Regions from separate parts of the Thalassospira sp. UBA4513 genome, predicted to be linked through region 3. Evidence: predicted binding sites of a transcription regulator. Region 3 holds the regulator's gene; each other region holds the start of a gene.
What was found. Region 3 encodes PhoB, which activates phosphate uptake and scavenging genes when phosphate is short. Its sites were predicted from a motif close to TNTCATAAAACTGTCA; they were not measured.

Region 1: phnF (phosphonate metabolism transcriptional regulator PhnF) is a predicted target of PhoB. The motif match lies at 1,865-1,880, and genes of this name have one in related genera.
Region 2: B2T33_RS10730 (RNA degradosome polyphosphate kinase) is a predicted target of PhoB. The motif match lies at 2,439-2,454, and genes of this name have one in related genera.
Region 4: B2T33_RS07045 (diacylglycerol/lipid kinase family protein) is a predicted target of PhoB. The motif match lies at 1,468-1,483, and genes of this name have one in related genera.

Annotation. Positions count from the first base shown of each region.
Region 1 covers NZ_DGMR01000035.1:40,297-44,126, forward strand. Annotated here, with positions in the region: partial or broken gene B2T33_RS14240 (carbon-phosphorus lyase complex subunit PhnI) at 1-634, opposite strand, end outside; gene phnH (phosphonate C-P lyase system protein PhnH) at 637-1,260, opposite strand; gene phnG (phosphonate C-P lyase system protein PhnG) at 1,257-1,757, opposite strand; gene phnF (phosphonate metabolism transcriptional regulator PhnF) at 1,891-2,604, shown strand; gene B2T33_RS14260 (trimeric intracellular cation channel family protein) at 2,630-3,265, opposite strand; gene B2T33_RS14265 (LysR family transcriptional regulator) at 3,262-3,830, opposite strand, start outside.
Region 2 covers NZ_DGMR01000026.1:8,072-11,901, reverse strand. Annotated here, with positions in the region: gene ppx (exopolyphosphatase) at 1-143, opposite strand, end outside; gene B2T33_RS10730 (RNA degradosome polyphosphate kinase) at 180-2,327, opposite strand; gene B2T33_RS10725 (SixA phosphatase family protein) at 2,529-3,077, shown strand; partial or broken gene B2T33_RS10720 (amino acid--tRNA ligase-related protein) at 3,306-3,830, shown strand, end outside.
Region 3 covers NZ_DGMR01000039.1:383,624-387,453, forward strand. Annotated here, with positions in the region: gene pstA (phosphate ABC transporter permease PstA) at 1-139, shown strand, start outside; gene pstB (phosphate ABC transporter ATP-binding protein PstB) at 141-944, shown strand; gene phoU (phosphate signaling complex protein PhoU) at 967-1,689, shown strand; gene phoB (phosphate regulon transcriptional regulator PhoB) at 1,707-2,405, shown strand; gene B2T33_RS18635 (cation:proton antiporter) at 2,486-3,830, opposite strand, start outside.
Region 4 covers NZ_DGMR01000019.1:94,861-98,690, reverse strand. Annotated here, with positions in the region: gene B2T33_RS07055 (glycosyltransferase family 4 protein) at 1-364, opposite strand, end outside; gene B2T33_RS07050 (UDP-2,3-diacylglucosamine diphosphatase) at 361-1,278, opposite strand; gene B2T33_RS07045 (diacylglycerol/lipid kinase family protein) at 1,497-2,444, shown strand; gene B2T33_RS07040 (methyl-accepting chemotaxis protein) at 2,750-3,830, shown strand, end outside.

The DNA of each region.
Region 1 (3,830 bases), on a different contig from region 3:
CGAGGACAAATCCCTCATCGCCGCGCGACAGGTTCTGCAAGCGCAAATCCCGTCCGGCCGGGAATTTGACCGGCTCGCGGGTCAGATCGGCGACCGGGGCGTTTTCATCGACCGGCACCGGTTCATCCTGAATAAGACCTTCATAGTTCAGGATGTCATCCAAAACGCGTGGCATGTTCTCATCGACCGGATTTTCACCACTTGGTGCCTCGGTCGGTGCCTCGCCATTGGCCATCAGGGTGAAATCCAGCAGACGATGGGTGTAGTCAAAGGTCGGGCCCAAAATCTGTCCGCCGGGCAAGTCCTTGAAGGTTGCCGAAATTCGGCGCGATACATCCATTTCGGCGGTTTTGATTGGCTTGGAAAAGGCAAAACGTGGCAGCGTCGTGCGATAGGCCCGCATCAAAAAAATCGCCTCGATCAGATCACCACGGGCCTGCTTGATGGCAAGGGCGGCCAGATCGCGATCATAAAGCGACCCTTCGGCCATGACCCGGGTGACGGACAGCGAGAGTTGCTGTTCGATCTGATCGGTTTCGATTTCGGCGATGGTCTTGTCGCCGCGGCGCTGCTCGGCCAGAAGCTTGTGCGCATTATTGATGGCGCGTTCGCCACCTTTTACTGCAACATACATGATTAATTGACCTCGATCCGGGTGGTGCGCGACAGGGCGGCGATCTGGGTTTCGCTTGCGAAAATCACATCAACGCCGCAGGGAAACAGGTGATGGTTTTCTGCGCGCCATGCATGGAAGCTTGCGGGCAGGCCCTCGATGCATAGGTTGTGCGTATCCTTGATGCCCGGCCCCTTTAGGGTCATGGACGGGCGATCTGAAATCTCATCGACCATCAGGATCAGGGTTGCCGATTGATCCGGGTATTCCGCATTGCCAACGGCAAGATCGGTGACAAAGGACAGATCATCGGAAATGCGCGCAACCGCAAAATCGGCCTGTTTGACATCCGTGCTGAGCGGGCAACCGCAATGGAATTTCAAATGATCGCCGGCGGCCTTGGTCGCGCAACTTGGCGATAGCCAGATGGTCGTATCCATATCTGCCATGGCAAGAAGCGTTGCAGTGGCGGCTTTGTTCAGGCCATCGGGTGCGGAAATACTGACCGGCAAATCATAAATGCGACCCGGACGCGACATGGCATCCAACAGGGCGCGGAAAACAGCGTTTGAATCAAAGGCCGCATGGTCAAAACCGGGCAGCAATTCACTTGTCTGGGCGCGGGGTGATTGGGGTTGGGGCGTCATTCGTCTTCTCCGCGGACAAGGGTGAAGAAATCAACTTTGGTGGCGGCAACCTTGCGCGCATGATCGCGTTTGGCTGCGGCCTGTTCGGCGGCCAGGGTCTCGATGAAATCGCGTGCCGATCCGTCGCGCAGCATCACCGCATCAAACAGGGCGGCATATTGCGCCTGAATACGATCACGTCCCTTGACGTAGGAATGCCCGACTGTGCCGTCTGACAGCGTGACGGCACAACGCGTCACGGTCATTTCACCAAGGTTGAAACGCTGCCCGGCGCCACCAGCACGGCCGCGGACCATCACCATGCCGATTTGCGGTTCGCGCAGGTTGGTCCAGCTTTCATTGCTGTGATTTTCTGACCATTCGGTTTCAAGGCGGGCACGGGATGTGCGGGCCAGAACCGACATCCATTTTTGGCGCGCGGCAATATGCGGATCGGTGGGGGTGTCTGCATTCCGGTTTTGATCTGTCCGGGCATTCGGGGCGGGGTGCGCCGTCATCAAACTGATCCCTTTTCAACTTATGTCGACAAATTCAAAATTTGTCTAGACGTCTATACCTATTGACGTTATAAGACGATCCAGCAGCAAAGGCAAAGGTCTTGCGGTGAAAGTTTTGTGAACGGGGATTGTAATGGATTGGGAACCGGGCCTATCTATTTGGAAGCAAATAGAAAAGCAGCTTCTGGCTGATATTTCCGAGGGCGTTTTCACACCGGGCGAAAAGATGCCGACCGAGATGGAATTGGTCCGGCGCTTTGGGGTGAATCGTCATACGGTGCGCCGCGCCATGGCGGCACTTGTCGATTCCAATGTTGTTCGTGTCGAACAGGGGCGCGGCGCCTTTGTTCAGGAACAGATCCTTGACTACCCGCTTGGTTCCAAAACCCGGTTTTCGCAGATCGTATCGGGCCGTCATCGCTTGCCTGATAAACGCCTGATCTCGTCCGAGGTCCTCAAAGCCAATTCGACCATCGCGCAGTTCCTCGATGTCAAATCGGGCACGCGGGTGATCGAGTTGTTTTCAGTCTCCGAGGCCGATGGTGTGCCGCTTGCCGTCGCGACAAGTTATCTCCCGGCCGCGCGCTTTGATGGCATTGTCGAGATATTTGTCGAAACCAAATCGCTTACAGAGGCCTTCAAACGCTTCGGGATTGATGACTACACACGAAAGACCACGCGCATTTCGGCAACGCTTCCGTCATCACGTGTTGCCAACCTGCTTAAACAGGCGCGCAATCGACCAGTGATTTCGACGGAAAGTGTCGACGTTGATTCCGCTGGTGCGCCAATCGAATACGGTGTGACCGCCTTTTCAAGCGACCGGGTTCAGTTGATCGTCGAGTAGGGCACGGGACAGCGAGTGTGCTGCCCTAGTATTCCCGACCCGGACGGGCCCTGTAGACCGGGAAGCTTAGCTTGAACTTGATCGCACATGCCCGCATCAGGAATGCGGCAAAGAACGCAATCACGGCAATCGGCCCGCGCGGCAAATCAAGGATCGCAGTGCCAATCACATAGATCCCTGCACCGACCAGCGCACAGGTGATATAAATCTCCGGGCGAAGAATCAGCGGGATTTCATTACAGACAACATCACGCACCATCCCGCCAAAGGTGGCCGTGATCATGCCCAGAACGATTGCGACCAACGGGGATACGCCCAGATTAAGGCCGATGGCCGCCCCGGTGACCCCGAACATTGCCAGTCCCAGTGCATCGAGCCACAGCAAGGCAACATAACGTCGTTCAACCAGATGGGCGGTGAAGTAGGTGATGACAGCAGCCCCGATGCAGGTCACAAGCCAAGTGGTGTCGCGTATCCAGAAAACCGGTGTTGCCCCGGTAATGACATCGCGCACAGTGCCGCCGCCGATGCCGGTAAAGGTCGCAATCAGGACAAATCCGACCATGTCCATCTGACGACGGGATGCCTCAAGCGCGCCGGTAATCGCAAAAACGGCGACCCCTGCCAGTTCAAGCCAATAGATGATTTCAGTAATCGTCATGATGTCCTTTGCGGGGCCTGCCCGTGATCTGTGGGTTGCGAAACTGGGTGTTCTATCGGCATGCGCAATCTGGATGTGGCAACATCTTCAAGCTGTTCGCGTAACCAGAGATGCGATGGGTCGTGCTGATAGCGTTGGTGCCAACACATGAAAATAGGAAGATCAAGCGTGCCCCTTTTTAAACCCGCGAGCGGCATCGGCGCACGGGCAAAATCACGCAGCGCATGTTTTTCGAGAAGGCTTGGCAAGGTTGCGATCATATTGCTTCCGCGCAGGAATTCGGCAATGGCGGTAAAGTTAGGTACTCGCAAAACGATGTTGCGTTCAACATCCTGATTTTCAAGCATCTCGTCAAACTCAAGCGTGCGATTATTGCCATAGCGCACCGTGATATGGCGCGCGGATAGATAATCATCATCGCTTTGCGGGGCGTCGCGCATGTCCGGATCATAAAACACCATGTAATGATCGGTCAGAAGACGCTTTTGCACGATATCCACACCTTCGGGTGGCCGCGGCGAAATCAGAAGGTCGCAATGATTTTCACGCAACAAGGCCGGTCCGG
Region 2 (3,830 bases), on a different contig from region 3:
TCACGGCCAAGGCCGCACATGACCTTTTCATTGAAGATCGGCATCGGTGCGCGGGTCATGCCATCAAAAATGACAAGCCGCACAGAGTTGGAGCCAACATCTATGATCGCGATGCGGTTGGAAGCCCGTTGGTCAGTCAGCATAAGATGTTGGCACCTGTTGGTCGTCTGTAGTCGTTTTTAGTCGTCTAGCTGTAGCACGGGAACATTCGGGTCGGCTTGATCCAGCGCACTTCCGCGGCCCGAAAGTGACGGGTTGGTCATGAAATACTTGTGCGACGAGAATGCATTTTCACCTGTCTCGCAGCGTTCATAGGAGCCGTCCGGCTGCAGATGCCATGCCTGTGCTGTGTCTTTCAGGTTGGCAATCATGATCTGTTCAACAATCTGTTGCTGACAGGTCGGATTTTCAACCGGAACCAGAGTTTCAACACGGCGGTTCAGGTTGCGTGGCATCCAGTCGGCGGACGAAATAAACGCCTTGGCCTTGCGCGACGGGAGCTTTGCCCCGTTGGCAAAGACAACGATGCGCGAATGTTCAAGGAACCGGCCGACAATCGATTTGACGCGGATATTTTCCGAAAGACCCGGAACCCCCGGACGCAGACAGCAAATACCCCGCACGATCAATTCGATATGAACGCCAACCTGACTTGCGCGATAAAGCGCATCAATCACCACCGGGTCGACCAGACTGTTCATCTTGGCCCAGATGCCAGATGGCTTGCCAGCCTTGCAGTTCTCGATCTCCTGATCAATGTGGGTGAGAAGCGTCGGGCGCAGGGTATGCGGCGCAATCGCGATTTTTTCAAGCGAGCGCGGGGTGGCATAACCGGTCATGAAATTAAAGATGCTGGCCGCATCACGCCCCAATGCCGGATCGCACGAGAAGAACGAGATGTCGGTATAGAATTTGGCCGTGATCGGGTGATAGTTGCCGGTCCCGAAGTGGGTATAGGTCTTGAGGCCGTGGGTTTCACGGCGGACCACCAGCGACACCTTGGCATGCGTTTTCCAATCAAGGAAACCATAGACCACCTGGCAGCCCGCACGTTCAAGGTCAGCCGCCCAGCGCAGGTTGGCTTCTTCGTCAAAGCGGGCCTTGAGCTCGACCATCGCCGTGACGGATTTGCCGGCCTCGGCCGCGGCGATCAGCGCCTTGACGATCGGACTGTTTTCGGACGTGCGATACAGCGTCTGTTTGATGGTGACCACATCCGGGTCACGGGCGGCCTGCAGCAGGAACTGCACCACCACGTCGAAATCTTCGAACGGGTGATGAACCACCAGATCCTTTTTGCTGATCGCGGCAAAGCAATCGCCGCCAAAGTCACGCACCCGTTCCGGATAACGTGCGGCATAGGGCGAGAACAGCAAGTCATGATGCAGATCAGAATCGATCAGCTGTTTAACATCAACAACGCCAAGAAGGCCATCGACCTTAACGACTTCTTCCAGCGCGACATCAAGTTCATCAATGACGAAATCAAGCAGGTCTTCGGGCATTGCCGCGTTGACCTTAAGACGGATGATGCTGCCGCGACGGCGACGTTTCAGTGCGGTTTTGAAAACGCGCACCAGATCTTCGGCTTCTTCTTCGATTTCAACGTCCGAGTCCCGAATGACGCGGAAGAAACCGTGTTCGATCATATCAAAGCCCGGGAACAGCTTGCCAAGATAGAGCAATATCGCCTGTTCGACCGGAAGATATCGTTCATTGCGGCCCGGCAGGCGCAGGAAGCGGCCGATTTTTTGCGGTACCGGAATAAGCCCGCGCATATTGTGCCCGTCTGCTGGATCAAACAGCTGCATGACGATGGCAAAGCCAAGGTTGGGAATGAACGGGAAGGGGTGCGACGGATCAATGGCAAGCGGGGTCAGCGTCGGGAAGATTTCGCGCGTGAAATAGCCATCAAGCCATTTGCGGTCGGTCTGGGTCAGGTCGCCCTGATCGATGACCGAGATGCCCTGTTTTTCCATCTCGCTGCTGAGCTGACGCCAGACGCGTTGCTGATCCTGCATCAACTGGTTGGCATCAAAGGTAATGGCGCGAAGCTGTTCGGACGGGCTCATGCCATCCTGACTGACCTTGGTCATGCCGGCGCGGACCTGGCCGACGAGGCCGGCGACGCGAACCATATAGAATTCATCGAGGTTGCTGGCCGAAATCGACAGGAAACGCAGTCTTTCAAGCAGCGGGTGGCCGGTATTCTGGGCCTCTTCAAGAACGCGATTGTTGAATGCCAGCCACGATAATTCGCGGTTAATGAAGCGGCTTTCCGAATCAATGGTGATCGCGCTTGACTGAACTGCAGCGGCGTGTGTCACGCTATGCCTCCTGCGGATTGAGGGAACGTCCTTGAACTTATGCGACAGTTCCCGGTTGCAAATGGAGTATAGGATAACTGCTTGGGTGGGTGCAATTTTCTTAAATTTATGTGTCAGTTTTTATAATGGCGTCACGGCGTGTGATATGGCATGGAAGAACACCGTTTGATCATCGTTCGCGACTGCTTAAGACACGAAGACATGAAAACGCTGTTGTTGCTTCGGCATGCCAAATCAAGCTGGGCGGATCCGGGTCGGGCCGACCATGACCGCGAACTGAACCGTCGTGGTGAAAAGGCAGCACCCTTTATGGGCCGCTATCTGCGTCAGCATGAACTGGTGCCGGACCTGATCTGGTGTTCGACGGCAGCACGTGCGGTGCAGACCCTTGGTCTTTTGGGGCGGGATTTCGCAACCGATGCCGATGTGATCTATAACGAAGACCTGTATATGGCCAGCGAACGGGTATTGCTTGAAAACCTGCATCACACCCACGAAGACGCCAAGCATGTGATGTTCATCGGCCATAATCCGGGTATCGAGATTTTTGCCCAGTCGCTGTATGGCGGTGGCAATATTGAGGCCCGCGAGATCATGGCGCGCAAATACCCGACTTGCGGACTTGCGCATTTCGAGTTCGATGTTGATCACTGGGGCGAAATCACACCGGGCAGTGGACGGCTGATCGACTTTATCAAGGTCAAGGATCTTCAGGCGATCAAGATTAGCGCGGAACCAATCACCCAATGATTTGCTGATCTGCATTACTGGCACTTGACGAAGGCGGCCTGTCCGCGTTTTATACCGCTGAAATTTTGAGATGCCGTGCCAATCGGGCAGGGGAACATCACACATAAGCGCCATGAATCACTGGTTGGCGGGCATGTTGTGGTGCGTTTTTTGTTTGACAGCGCGGGTCTGGCATGCACCTTTGCGGCCAAATTTGCGGCCCAAAATACAAAGCAACCTGGAATGACAATGCATCCTTTTCGCTCTCATAACTGTAATGCGCTGCGCGCGACTGACGCCGATGCGGAAGTTCGCCTGTCTGGCTGGATTCACCGTAAACGTGACCACGGCAACCTTCTGTTCGTTGACCTGCGCGACCATTACGGCATCACCCAGGTCGTGATCGATATTTCGAGCCCGCTGTTCGAGACGCTTGATAAAGCGCGTGCTGAAAGCGTGATCACGGTCGATGGCAAGGTTGTCAAACGTACGGCCGAGACCATCAACCCGAACTTGCCGACCGGCGAGATCGAAGTTTATGCATCGAACATCGAAGTTCAGTCTTCGGCCGAAGTTCTGCCGATGCCGGTGTTTGGCGATGTCGAATACGGCGAGGAAGTTCGCCTGCGTCACCGTTATCTCGATCTGCGTCGCGAGAGCGTTCACAAGAACATCGTTCTGCGTTCGCAGGTGATTTCGGCCATGCGTCAGAAAATGACCGCACAGGGCTTCCTTGAAATCCAGACGCCGATCCTGACCGCAAGTTCGCCGGAA
Region 3 (3,830 bases):
GATCTATCTGTGGGCAGACAGCCCGGAACGTGCCTTTGTCGAGAAAACCTCGGCAGCGATTATGGTGTTGCTGGCCTTCCTTGTCCTGATGAATGGACTGGCTGTGTATCTGCGCAAAAAATTTGAACGGAAGTGGTAAAATGGCTGCTGTATCCCAGAGCGCAATGACGGCGGAGCCGTCGGTCGAAAAACCGAAAATGACCGCGCGCAAGCTCGATCTTTTCTATAGCGACAATCAGGCCCTCTATGAGGTCAACCTTGATATCCCCGAACAGCAGGTAACCGCACTGATTGGTCCGTCGGGCTGTGGTAAATCCACCTTCCTGCGCTGCCTGAACCGGATGAATGACACCATTGACGGTGTGACGATCAAAGGTGACGTTACCCTGGATGGTCGCGACATCTATGACAAGCGGATCGACGTGGTTCAGCTGCGCGCGCGCATCGGCATGGTGTTCCAGAAACCGAACCCGTTCCCGAAATCGATCTATGACAACGTGGCCTATGGCCCGCGTATTCATGGTCTGGTCAATTCGCGTGACGAACTTGATGAAATCGTCATGACCTCGCTTGAACGTGCAGGCCTTCTCAAGGAAGTCAAAGATCGCCTGCAATCGCCGGCAACCGGTCTTTCCGGTGGTCAGCAGCAGCGCCTTTGCATTGCGCGTGCGGTTGCCGTCAGCCCGGAAGTCATCCTGATGGATGAGCCGTGCTCGGCCCTTGATCCGATTGCGACCGCCAAGGTCGAGGAACTGATAGACGAGTTGCGTTCGAACTACACGATCGTGATCGTGACCCACTCCATGCAGCAGGCCGCCCGTGTGTCGCAGCGCACCGCGTTCTTCCACCTTGGAAAGCTGGTTGAAGTCGGTGAAACCGATCAGATCTTTACCAACCCGAAGGACGAACGCACCAAGGGTTACATTACCGGCCGCTTCGGTTAAGCGACGCCAGGAGTACGCATAAATGGCTGATGAACATACCCATATCGTAAGTTCGTTCGACGAGGAACTGACCCGTCTGAACAACATCATTTCGCAAATGGGCGGGCTTGCTGAAAGCCAGCTTATTTCCTCGATCAGATCCATCGTCAAACGCGATTCCGAACTGGCCGAGAAAGTCATCCTGTCCGATCAGCGCATTGATGTGCTCGAACAGGAAGTCCAGGACTTTGCCGTCCGTCTTCTGGCCCTGCGTCAGCCGATGGCAGATGACCTGCGTCAGGTGGTGACGGCCCTTAAGCTGTCAAACGACCTTGAACGCATTGGCGACCTTGCCAAAAACATCGCCAAACGCGCGCAGGTGCTGAACCAGATCCCGCCGATCCGTCCGGTTCAGGCGATCCCGAACATGGCCAAGCTGGCCCAGGAAATCATCAAGGATGTCCTGGATGCCTATATCGAAAGCGACGCCGAAAAGGCCCACCGGGTCTGGGAACGCGATCAGGAAGTCGACGATATGTACAATTCGCTGTTCCGCGAATTGCTGACCTACATGATGGAAGATCCGCGCAACATTACCGCATCGACCCATCTGTTGTTCATTGCCAAGAACATCGAACGTATCGGTGATCACGCAACCAATATCGCCGAAACGATCTATTACCGGATCAAGGGCGAAGACCTGCCGGGGATTGACCGGCCAAAAAACGACGCAGCGAACTTCGCTGTTGTCGAACCGAATGACTGACACGGGAGCATAGGAAGATGGACCCAACGGTTCTTATCGTCGAGGACGAGGCAGCAATCGTAACCATGTTGCGCTACAACCTCGAACGCGAGGGGATGCAGGTTGTCGAAGCCGGTGACGGTGACGAAGCGTTGAAAATTCTGGCTGAAACCCATGTCGATCTGGTTTTGCTCGACTGGATGCTGCCGGTGATGTCGGGGATCGAGGTCTGCCGTCAGATCCGCCGCAAGCCTGAAAGCCGCGATTTGCCGGTGATCATGGTGACAGCACGTGGCGAAGAAGGCGACCGCATCCGCGGTCTTGATACCGGGGCTGATGACTATGTCACCAAGCCGTTTGCCATTGGCGAGCTGCTCGCCCGTATCCGCGCGCTTTTGCGCCGGTCCGGTCCGGCGCAACCACAAGGGCAGTTGATCTATTCCGACATCGAAATGGATCTCGCCGCCCACCGGGTCAGCCGCAATGGAAAATCGATCCATCTTGGCCCGACCGAGTTCCGTCTGCTGCGCTATTTCCTCGAACATCCGGGGCGGGTTTTCTCGCGCGAACAGTTGCTTAACGCGGTTTGGGGCCCGAATATCTATGTCGAAACCCGCACAGTCGACGTGCATATCCGCCGCCTGCGCAAGGCGCTCAATGACGTCAAGGGCACGCGCGATATCATCCGCACCGTCCGTGCGGCGGGCTATGCACTGGACTCTGAAACCGCTGCCTAAGCCGGTTTCGATACGCGATCTAATGAAAAACCCCCGCTGCAGCGTGCCGCGGGGGTTTTTGTTCTAAGGCCGTAACGTCTTCAGTTTTTTTTCTTCGCCGGTTTGTCCGCATTCTCCGAACCTGACGGTTTGCGCTGCGGGCGCGGCGCCAGTTCGTTCATCAACAGCATGTCCGCACGGCGGAATTTGGCGATTTCGGCATCAATATCTTCCTGCGGCACGTCGCACGCCGCCAAAACGTGATCGGATAACCGCAACCCGGTTTCGAGAACTTCCGGGATGGCGGCATCCGCCCCATGGCGCGACAGCGGCCCGATATGGGTGATGTCCTGCGCGCGGGCAAAGATCTTCAGATGCGGGTAATGCTGGCGCAAAAGGGCGACCGTCTTCTCGGTCGCATGCGGGTTCCCCATGGCAACAACCGCAATTTTTGCCTCATCCGTGTGTGCCGCCCGGAAAGTTTCCGGTCTGGACCCGTCGGCAAAGTAAACCGGAAGGCCTTCTGCCCGGCCGCGTGAAACCTGCTGTGCATCACTATCAAGCACCAGGAACGGAATGTTGCGCGTCTTGAGCAACCGGGCCAGAACCCGGCCAACACGGCCGCTTCCGATCACCAGAACATGCTGGTGGATGCCCTCGGACTCCTCGGCAATCTTGCCAAGCTGGTCTTCTTCCTTGGGATGAAGCTTTTCCTCGATCTTGTGACCAAGGCTGATAAGCGTCGGGGTCAGCGCCATCGAAATCGCCACCACCGGGATCAGCATGGCGGCCATTTCAAGCGGCACCGCGCCATTTTGCGCGGCCAGGGCAAACATCACAAAGGCAAATTCACCGCCGGCGGCCAAGCTCATGGCTACCCGGATGGCAAGGCCGGTTTCAAACCGGATCGCGCGTGCCAGAACGAACAAAACCGCCGTCTTGATCACCAGCAACAGCACCAGCCACATGACGATGGTGCCAAATTCGTTATAAACAACGTCGGCATCAACCGACATGCCCACCGACATAAAGAACAGCGACAGGAACACGCCGCGGAACGGCGAGATATCGGCTTCGATCTGATGACGGAATTCGGTTTCGGCCAACATCACCCCGGCGATAAACGCACCCAGCGCCATTGAAAGCCCGGAAACCTCGGTCAATGTGCTTGCGGCTAGCACAACAAAAAGCGTGCCGATGGCAAACAGTTCCGGGTTCTTGAGCGACGCGATATAGCGAAACAGACGCGGCAACACATACCGCCCGACGAGTAACAGCAACGCGACCGACCCGAAACCAAGCAGGATGCTCATCCACGGGCTGGTTTCCGTGCCGGCATCACCTGCCGCCTGCACCATGATCAGGAACGGACCAACCGCCACGTCCTGCAATAACAAAATGGCAAGGGCCGCACGGCCAAACCGGGTATTAAGCTGCTTGTCATCG
Region 4 (3,830 bases), on a different contig from region 3:
GGATCGAAAGCGGCAGGCGCCAGCGGGCATGAATATATTCCGGGAAGCGCGTGTGATAGGCGGTCGAAAACGGAATGCCACGCTTAAGGCAATAGGCCCGTGCGGCCTGACCCAGCGGGCCTTCAGTGGAAATGTGGATGGCGACGGGATGAAGGGCCTCGATCATCTTGGCCATTTTACGTTTGGCAAAAAGCGCCAGCCGGATTTCCGGATAGGTCGGGCAGGGGATGGTTTTAAACTGATCGGGCGAGATGACATGAACGTCATGTCCCATCTCGCCCAACTCGCCGCGTACGGTTTCAAGGGTACGGACAACACCGTTGACCTGCGGATACCAGGCATCGGTTACGATCAGTATTTTCATGCAGTCTTTCCAATCGGTGCATCATTGCCCTTTTTCGAAGAGCCCGATGCAGAGTTGCCCGCTTCATGGGCGATACGAAACATGGAAATCAATTTGCCAAGGCCAAGCGACGGGGCGCTTGCCGCATCGTGGCCGGGGCTTGAATGGCTCACTGCCATCTGGCGCATTTCGGCCCAGTGCAGCAGTTCAAGCTTGCCTTCCTTGTCTTCGACAAGGGCAGTACAACTTTCAACCCAGTCACCATCATTGCAATAGAGCACATCGCCGATCTTGCGTTTTTCGGCGTGATGGATATGGCCGCAGACCACGCCATCCACCTTGCGTTTGGCGGCTTCATGGGCGACGGCGTTTTCAAAGTTGCAGATGAACTGAACCGCGTTCTTCACCCGGTTCTTAAGATAAGCCGAAAGCGACCAGTATCCGTAACCAAGGCGGCGGCGAACGCCGTTGAAATAGCGGTTGAGCGTAATGGCAAGGTTGTAGGCGGTATCACCGAGATAGGCCAGCCACTTGGCGTATTTGACGACGCCGTCAAATTCATCGCCATGGATGACCAAAAGGCGCTTGCCATCGGCGGTGACGTGGATATCGTTCATTTTAACGTCGACATGGCCAAAAGTCATATCGACAAACTCGCGGGCGAATTCATCATGGTTCCCGGGGACGAAGATGACTTTGGCGCCATTCTTTGCCTTTTCCATGATTGTCGTGATCACGGCATGATGACTTTCCGGCCAGTACCAGCTTTTCTTGAGGCGCCAGCCGTCAATAATGTCACCCACCAGATAATAGGTGTCTGCCGTCACTTCATTGAGGAAATCCAATAGAAGGTCTGCCTGACATCCACGTGTCCCCAGATGGACGTCTGAAATCCAGACCGTGCGGTAATGCGGTTGCAGCGTCATCGCTGTCATTGCCGCTCCTCCGTATCCTGCCAAAAGGATGGCTGGAATTCGACAGTTTGTCTTGCCGAATACTGTTCCAAGCCAGTATCGGTTTAAAACAAATCGTTCGATTATATAACCCGTTCACAGAAATTTCGCAGTTCTGTAAAGCAACTGTTACATGTTTTATTTCATATGGTAGGTGCTGTGAAAAATTTATTTCATTTTTATTTCGGAAGTGGGTCCAAATGACCGATGCGGATGTGACTGTCATCTTCAATCCACGTGCCGGTGGCAATAAACAGCGGTTTTTATCCCAGATATTGCAACATGCCGGCATCAAGGTGGAGTTGCTGCAAACCACTCATCCCGGTCACGCCCGCGAACTGGCCCGCAAGGTCCGTGCCCATCAACGCTTGTTTGTTGCCGGCGGCGACGGGTCGCTTAACGAGGCATTAAACGGATTGCTTGATGCCCAGATTGACGGGCACGAGGTCCCGCCACTTGGCATCATCCCGCTTGGAACGGCCAATGTGCTTGCGGTCGAGGTCGGGCTTGAAATCCGCGCACGCGCGATTGCCGACTATATCAATAACCCCGGCATGGTCTGGGTGCGTCCGGGACTGGTTAATGGCCGGGCGTTCTTTTTGATGGTCGGCATGGGGGCCGATGCCGATACGGTCGCCAATGTTTCGCTTCGCCTCAAACGCCTGATTGGTAAGGGGGCCTATGTTTTGGAAGGCCTTCGCAACATCTTTTTCCCGCGTCATCGTGATTTTGAAGTCAGTATTGGCCGGGAAAATTATCGAGTGTCGGGTGTGGTTGTAACCCATGCGCAACATTACGGCGGGGCATTTGTCATATCGCCCGATGCCAGCCTGACGGCCAACAGCCTTGATGTTGTGCTGATGCCGGGCAACGGGATCGGGGCCTTGTCGCGTTATGGTCTGGCACTGACACTTAATCGGTTGCATGCCCAAAGTGACGTTTCGGTGGTCCGGGCGGAGCGCATCACGATCACCAGTCATTGCGGACCAGCCCCGCTTCAGATTGACGGCGAAAGTGCCGGGAAACTGCCGTGTGAAATCAGCTTGTCCCCCTATCCTGTGCGATTGATGGTGCCGCCGGCCTATGCCGCATTGTCTTCAATGACCGATCACCCGTCACCTGATCTGCTTCGGATCGCTGCGGATTAAAAGAAATCGCTTCCAAACTTCATTCCTCTGGCTGTCGGGTTGTCTTGGTCAAACGCCTGGATTTCTGCGCTTTATTACGCATCTGTGATGGAATGCTAGTGGGTTCTTGAAGTTGAACTTCTTTTTTCCAATTTAATTATAAGGGGATAAGTGCGTGCCCCCTCTCCGTTTGAGGATATTGGGCACCGAGACAATTCCGCTAGATCGCATCGGTGAGCGTAGATGGTTGTCTTCGCCTTACAAGGAGTTTGACGATGGTTTCGGGGTCCTCTGCTTTGGTTCTCAACTCAGGTGTGTTGGCTGACATGCAGATAAAAACAAAAATTCTGGCTGGTTTTGCCGTGGTACTGGCAATTCTCATTTCGGCACTTGCCTTTGCGTATTTCACCTTTGTTGCTGTTTCACATGATGTGGATGAATATGCCCATTATGTCGAAGAAGCCGCGCTGATCAGCGAGATTGAGACGCAGTTCCTGCGCTTTAACAGTCACGCGCGTGAATTTGCCAATACGGCTGATCCGGCAGATGCCGAAGCCGTGTTTACCTATGCCAAGCAGCTTGAGCTGATGCTTAAAGACGCGCAGTCGCAATTCATGGTCGAAGAACATCGCAATCGCATTGAACACATCGCCGAAGAGCTTGATGCCTATCTGGCAAGCTTCGCCTCGGCCAAAAACCTGAGCGACGAATACCATTCCCTGATCCTGGATCGCCTTGAACCCGACGGGATCAAGATCGTTGCCGATCTCGACAAGCTTGTTGCCCATGCGCAGAACACCGGCGATCTTGAACTCCTCAAACGTTCAGTCGCGGCACGTGAACATGCGCTTCTGGCAAGGTTGTATGCCAATATCCTGATTGGCCGTCAGGATGACAGCTTTGGCGCGAAGTCCGCCGATGAATTTGCCAAGCTTGAGACCGCACTGGGCAGCATTGGTGATCAACCATTGCCTGGCGAACTTTCCAGTGTTCTGAAGGAAGCCAAGGAACTGTTTGCCGATTATCGTCAGGTCTTTGACAAGGTGCGTGCCGACGAACTGGAAATTGTCGCAACAGTCCACGGGACCATGCGCGAAGCATCCGAGGGCATTATTGCCGATGCCGAGGCCCTGAAACAGGAACTCGCGGTGGCAGAGCACAACATCTTTGAAAAGGTCGTCGCCGAAATCATTCTGGCAGAAAAGGAAATCCTGATCGCATCGATTGGCGGTGCCGTTCTTGGGATGGTTCTGGCCTGGGTCATGGGGGATCGCTTATCGCGTCCGATCACTGCGATTACGACCATCATGCGCAGGCTGGCCAATCATGATCTGGGTGTCGAAATTCCCGGACAGACCCGCAAGGACGAAATCGGCCAGATGGCACAGGCGGTTCAGGTGTTTAAAA